One region of the Mesorhizobium sp. B2-3-14 genome, then DNA from elsewhere that is predicted to be linked to it. Evidence: riboswitches for the same ligand, from Rfam matches in the RefSeq annotation. Region 1 holds a riboswitch; the other holds the start of a gene.
What was found. Region 1 has a riboswitch for thiamine pyrophosphate ahead of FJ950_RS29130 (YkoF family thiamine/hydroxymethylpyrimidine-binding protein). Riboswitches for the same ligand answer to the same signal wherever they lie in the genome.
Positions count from the first base shown of each region.

Region 2: linked by a shared signal. The riboswitch ahead of thiB (thiamine ABC transporter substrate binding subunit) and the one ahead of FJ950_RS29130 (YkoF family thiamine/hydroxymethylpyrimidine-binding protein) in region 1 are both predicted to bind thiamine pyrophosphate.

Region 1 is NZ_VFVP01000019.1:32,138-35,427, forward strand. It holds gene FJ950_RS29120 (ABC transporter ATP-binding protein) at 1-650, opposite strand, end outside; gene FJ950_RS29125 (ABC transporter permease) at 647-1,510, opposite strand; gene FJ950_RS29130 (YkoF family thiamine/hydroxymethylpyrimidine-binding protein) at 1,473-2,081, opposite strand; TPP riboswitch at 2,072-2,185, opposite strand; gene FJ950_RS29135 (hypothetical protein) at 2,461-2,769, shown strand; gene FJ950_RS29140 (formyltransferase family protein) at 2,828-3,290, opposite strand, start outside.
Region 2 is NZ_VFVP01000003.1:210,138-213,427, reverse strand. It holds gene thiP (thiamine/thiamine pyrophosphate ABC transporter permease) at 1-786, opposite strand, end outside; gene thiB (thiamine ABC transporter substrate binding subunit) at 865-1,863, opposite strand; TPP riboswitch at 1,907-2,021, opposite strand; gene FJ950_RS09850 (thiamine diphosphokinase) at 2,108-2,767, shown strand; gene FJ950_RS09845 (ABC-F family ATP-binding cassette domain-containing protein) at 2,769-3,290, shown strand, end outside.

The DNA of each region.
Region 1 (3,290 bases):
GGCACCTTGATCTCGCGCACGACCCGGGCAGGCCGCGCGGACAGCACATAGATGCGGTCGGACAGGAACAGGGCTTCGCGCACGTCATGAGTGATCAGCAACGCCGTCCAGTGGTGGTGCCGCCACATCTGTTCGAGCCAGCGCTGCAGGGCCGCACGGGTCAGTGCGTCGAGCGCGCCGAACGGCTCGTCGAGCAGCAACATATCGCGTTCCTGCACCACGGTGCGTAAAAGCGCCGTGCGCTGGCGCATGCCGCCCGAGAGCTGCGCTGGAAAGTGCCACTCGAAGCCGGCAAGGCCGAACTCGGCAATCAGCGGAGCCACACGCTTCCGGGCCGCCTTGCGGCTGACGCCTTGCACCTCGAGTCCGAGCGTGGTGTTGTCGAGGATGCGCCGCCACGGCATCAGCGCGTCGCGCTGCGGCATGAAGGCGAAATGCCTGCCGTGATCGTCGAGCGGCACGCCGTCGAAGAACATCTCACCCTCGCCATGCTCGGCGCCGGTCAGAAGCTGGAACAGCGTCGACTTGCCGGCTCCCGAAGGTCCAAGGATCGAGACGAATTCGCCGGCATCGACACGAAGCGAAATGTCGGCGAGCACATCGAGCCCGCCAAACGCCTTGCGAACATGCCGCAATTCGAGCCGGCTCATGCTTCTGGACCTTTTCCAGCGCCTTGCCTGCCAGCGGCTCGTTCCCAGGGCATGGCAAGACGCTGCAGCAGCATCGTCAGCCCGAACAGGACAAGGGTGAGCGCTGCGCTGACGCAGACGGCGGCGAGCACCAGGTCGGGACGGAAATTGTTCTTGGCGTTGAGCATGTAGATGCCCAGCCCTTTGGCCGCGCCTGCATATTCGGCGAAAATGGCGCCGACGACGGCATAGGTGATGGATATCCTGAGGCCAGCGAAGAAATAAGGCAGCGCCGAAGGCAATCGTGCCAGCATGAAGACACGCCAACGCCCTGCTCCCATGGCACGCAGCATCTGACCGATCTCCACCTCGGTAGCCTCGTAGCCCTGTACCAGCGCGACCAGCATCGGGAAGAAGGTGACCAGCGCCACCAGCATGATCTTGGGCGCCAGCCCGAAGCCGAACCACAGCACCACCAATGGCGCGATGGCGACCAGCGGCAAAGTCTGGCTGACTATGAAGATGGGAAACAGTGCTCGCCGCAAAGGCTGGAAGAAGTCGACCAGCATCGACAGGGCGAAGGCGGCACTGAGCGAACAGGCAAAACCGATCAGCGTGGCGCGGACCGTGGGAATGGCGTTGTCGACCAAGGCTTCCCGATTGAGCATCGCCTGTTCGAAGACGCGCGAGGGCGCCGGCAGAACCGTCGGCTTGATGCCGGAAATGTTTGCGTACAGTTCCCAGGCCACGAGCACCAAACCGATCGATATCACGGCCGGCGCTGTTTTTGCGAAGAAGCCCGCGACGTTACGCGGGTTGAATGACGATGAGACCACGAGCGGTTCAGACGGCGGTGGGACTGTTGGCCGAGACCGTGACATCGAGGGTTACATGGCCGGCGCCGGGCCCGAAGCGGCAGAAGGCTTCATCGAGGGCCGAGAAGATCGCGCCGGCATCGCCGCGCAGCTTGGTGCAGAAATTCTTGGAGCGATCGTAGACGCCGGACTGCTTCAGGAAATCTATGCAGCCATAGATTTCGTCCATGTGGTCGTCAGTGCCCATCACATAGAGCGAGAACTGCGCCGCCGCCGGCTGGCCAGTGGCCGGCGCGCCGCGCACTGCGGTGATGGCGGCTTGCTTGCGCGGGCCGAGTGGCCCGGCAGGTCCGCCGAACGTGTCGGAGCGGCAGATCGGGTCATCCGGCTCGCCTGGGCAGCCACGCGAAATGGTGGCTGACAGCACGCAATGCCTGCCGCTGCCAGACGCGGCCACGAAAAGGTCGCGCAGCGCAGGGAATAACACCTCGGGGGGCCCGACCAGCAAGGTCGAAATGTCGTCGGTCTCGATCCTGAGCTTATCGCGGTACGGATCGAGCGCGCCGAGCGCGCCCAGAATGATGCCGACGAAATCGTCGGCCATTGGATATAGGGAAACCTGTGCGCCTGAAAACATCGCCCGCCTCGCTCCGCTGGTATTACCCAGATCAGCTTCTAGGGTCTGTGGGCTTGCCGCCCCCGTCTCAGCCCCGACCGTACGGAGCACCCCTGTGGATAGGCGCGTTAAAGCATCATTCGGACGGTTGGGAAAGCTGTTTTTTTGGCAAGCCGCGCTAAAGCATTGCCCGAGCTCCAGGGCAATTGGACATCGCCGGCGCGGAAATTTGTCTGGAACCTTCGCCATTCCGAGGGGTTGTCCCACCAGTCGCTGGACGCGATTCCAGGACCAATTTTCCGTTCGGGATTGTGTCAAAACAAGAGATTGAGCGGTTCATGATTTCCGCGAAACCGTGCACCGTTCCCGGCGACGAGTTCACAGAAAATGGAGACAAATCATGTTCATGAAAATCCTCGCGGCTTCGGCCTTCACCATTGCCGTTGCAACATCCGCCATGGCACAAAGCAATAGCGCAGCGGGCGCGGATGGGCCCGGCGGTAGCGGCAAGTCCGTCACTGTGGACCCAAGCACCCCGGCTTCACCCAGTACGATCGATCCGGGCGCGACCAACAGCACGACCACCACGCCGGGCGACATGAATTCCAATGCGGACAAGAATTGCCCGACCAACCCGCCGGGTGCACAGACGGACGCCAATGGCAACGCCACCGCGCCGACCGTGAACGACAACAACTGCGGAAAGTAGTTTGCCATCGCGATATGAGAACCGCGGACGCAGTTTCCGCGGTTCCCATTATTGGGATTCAGTGTCCGCGACTACCCGCTTGCGGCTCTGGTGCCGCTTCACTGCCCACCCGGCCAAAGACCCTTAATTCAGCGTACGGTTTGCCGGCCCGGGGGCGTGGGAATGAGGCGTATATTTTCATCAGCCGTTTGAGCAGGCGCCCGTAGGTGAGGTGCCGAACCCGGCCATTGGCAAGATCGAACTCCACCATCCCCCACCGCCTTACGGGACCCTTTCCGGTTGGCGGACCCAGTCGCCTGACCTGGAAGGCCAGCCTGACCTTGCGGCCGGCGACATCCAAATAGATACCGGGTTTAGCGCCCAATACGTGCCACATCCGGGCAACGTGCCCGATCGACATGTCGGACGAAATCGCCATGTGGTCCCGCTCAAGTCGAGCCCAGACGAAATCACCGGCTGGCTGCCGCATCCCCGACACCAGATTCTTGCAATAGGCTGGCACCACCTCACGCACCAACCGG
Region 2 (3,290 bases), on a different contig from region 1:
GAGTCGGGTCAACGCCAGCACCACGATGAAGGTCAAGGCGATCTGCAGCATTGTCAGCGCGACAGCCCTCGCGGGATCGAAATCGAAGCGCAATGCCTGATAGATGCCGACTTCGAGCGTCGTCGCGGCCGGCCCGCCGCCGAGCGTCAGCACGATGGTGAAGGATGTGATGCACAGCATGAAGACAAGTCCGGCGACACCGGGCAGCGCGGCACGCAGCGTCGGCCACTCGATCAGCCGGAATGCCGGCGCCGCCCCCATGCCGAGCTGGCTCGCCAGCCGCCACTGGTCGGAGGGAATGGTCTGCAGCGCCTCGAGGAACAGGCGGGTGGCCAGCGGCAGGTTGAAGAAGACATGGGCGACGAGAATGCCGGACAGGCCATAGATGCCCGGCCAACCCTGGCCGCCGACGGCGCTGAGAAAGCCGGAGAAATAGCCGGCGCGGCCATAGAGCGCCAGGATGCCGAGCGACGCGACGATCGCCGGCAGCGCCAGCGGCACGGCGAAGAGCTGCAGGATGAAGGCACGGCCGAAAAACCGTGGATGCCGCGACAGCGCCCGCGCCACGAACAGGGCCGGCCCGACCGAGAGCAGCGTCGACAGGGCCGCCTGCCAGAGCGTGAAGCGCACGACCCGGAACAGGTAGGGATCGAACGCAGCCCAAGCGCCGGAAAAATCGCGAGCGCCTTCGACAAGCAGCCCCGCAAACGCGCCGCCGATCAAAATGGCGATGGCAGCGAGCCCTATCACGCCGGCTGTGATGCGGGGATCAGAGCGGGTTTGCACGCCGCACCGTCAACGATTGGGTGAAGCTTGTGGAGCGTCGCCGTAGAGCGTTCATCTCACGAGATTAGCCCACAAAACCTACTTGCTCATCACCGCCAGCCATTCATCGACCCAGGCCTTGCGGTTGGCCGCCACCTCCTCCGGGCTGAACAGCAAGGTCTTGGTCGGCTTGACCAGTTTGTCGAAGGCGGGGTTGAGCGGCTTGTTGGTCTTGCCGGCCGGGAACATCCAGTTGGTCTCGGGGATCGCGTCCTGGAATTTCGGCCCGGTCATGAAGGCCATGAACTTTTCCGCCAGCGGATTCTTGGCGCCGGCCGTGGTGATGCCCGCGACCTCGATCTGCAGGTATTCACCTTCCTCGAACGACGCCGCCTGATAGCGCTCGGTGTTCTCGGCGACCATGTGGTAGGCCGGCGAGGTGGTGTAGGACAGCACCATCGGCGCCTCGCCCTTGGTGAACAGGCCATAGGCCTCGCTCCAGCCCGGCGTCACGGTCAGCACCTTGGTCTTGAGCTTGGCCCAGGCCTCCGGCGCCTTGTCGCCATAGACCGACTTCACCCACAACAGCAGGCCAAGACCGGGCGTCGATGTGCGCGGGTCCTGGATGACGATCTTGTCGTCGGCGCTGCCCTCGACCAAATCCTTCAAGCTCTTGGGCGGGCTCTTCAGCTTTTCAGTGTCGTAGACGACGGCGAAGTAGCCGTAATCGAACGGGACAAAAGTGTCATCGGTCCAGCCGCCCGGCACCTTGACGTCCGTTATTGCGCCATGTGGCGCGAACAGGCCCGAGGCCTTGGCATCGGCGGTGAGATTGGTGTCGAGACCGAGCACGATGTCGGCCTTGGTCGAAGCGCCTTCCAGCTTGACGCGGTTGAGCAGCGCCACGCCATCGGCGACCGAGACGAACTCGAGATCGCAGCCGCATTCTGCCTCGAATTCCTTCTTCACCACGGGACCTGGACCCCAGTCGGCGGTGAAGCTCTCATAGGTGTAGACGGTCAGCTTGTCCTTGGCCAAGGCCGGCCCGGACAGGGTCACTGCCGTGGCGGCGACCAGAGAATATAAAAACGCGCGCATCGGCGCCTCCTTCGTTTGCGTTGAAAGGAATTGAGGCGTCGGAGTGTCCGAAACGTCTAATCCCTCCGCCGGTACAAACCGGATCAGGTTCAGCGGGTTGGCGAGACTGCCTCTCAGCCGGCCCGCGAAATTCGCGTCCGGCACCCCGTTAGAGCGTTTCGACACATAGGCCGGGCCGATCACCCGCGCAAGTGGGACTTTGCCGCCTTCCGTTTCCCGTGCCGGGCTGGTAAGGCGACGGGATATGAGCACATTCACCATCCTGCTTGGCGGCGACCTCATCCGCACGCCTCGGCTCGACCGCCAGGTCGAAGGCTCGCGCGTCATCGCCGCCGACGCCGGCATCGGCCATGCGCGGATGCTGGGCCTCGTGCCGGAACTGTGGGTGGGTGATTTCGACTCGGTCCCGGCTGATCTGCCCGCCGACCTCGCCGCCGTGCCGCGGCAAACCTTCCCGGCGGAAAAGGACAGGACCGACGGAGAACTGGCGATCGCGGCCGCACTGGAGCGCGGGGCGACCCGCCTTGTGCTGGCGGGCGCCTTCGGCGGCAAGCGCGCCGATCACGCCTTCCTGCATCTGGCGCTTGGCCTGCGGCTGGCCGAGGCCGGAATGGATGTGCTTCTGACCAGCGGCGCCCAGGAAGGTGTTCCCTTGCCGCCCGGCAGGGCCGGCTTCGATTATGCCGACGGCACGCTGTTCTCGATTCTCGGCTTCTCCGAACTCTCCGGCCTGACCGTCGCCGGCGCCAAATGGCCGCTCGACAAGGTCGAGGTGGCATTCGGTTCGTCACTGACCATTTCCAACGAGGTCAAGTTCGGCAAGACCGGGGGCCGCCTCGACATAGCGCTCGGCCATGGCCGCGCGCTGCTGCTCGCCCATCCCTATCCATTGCCCGAAAGCTGACATGGCCCCGCCTCTTCTCAATCTCGACGGGATAAGACTGACCTTCGGCGGCGCGCCGCTGCTCGACGGCGCCGCCTTGACCGCTTCGGCCGGCGACAAGATCGCGCTGGTCGGCCGCAACGGGTCCGGCAAGTCGACGCTGCTCAAGATCGCCGCCGGCCTGATCGAACCACAGGACGGCGAGGTGTTCCGCCAGCCTTCGGCGACGGTGCGTTATCTGCCGCAAATGCCCGACATGGACGGCTTTGCAACCGTGCGCGCCTATGTCGAGGCCGGGCTCGGGCCCGCCGACGATCCCTACCGCGCCAGCTATCTGATGGAGCATCTCGGTCTGTCGGGCGAAGAACGGCCTGGCGACCTGTCCGGCGGAGAGGCCAGGCGCGCCGCGCTTGCCCGCGTCATGGCGCCGGAGCCTGACATCCTGCTTCTTGATGAGCCGACTAACCATCTTGATTTATCTGTCATCGAATGGCTGGAAGAAGAGCTCGTCCGGACCTCCTCGGCACTCATCGTCATCTCGCAT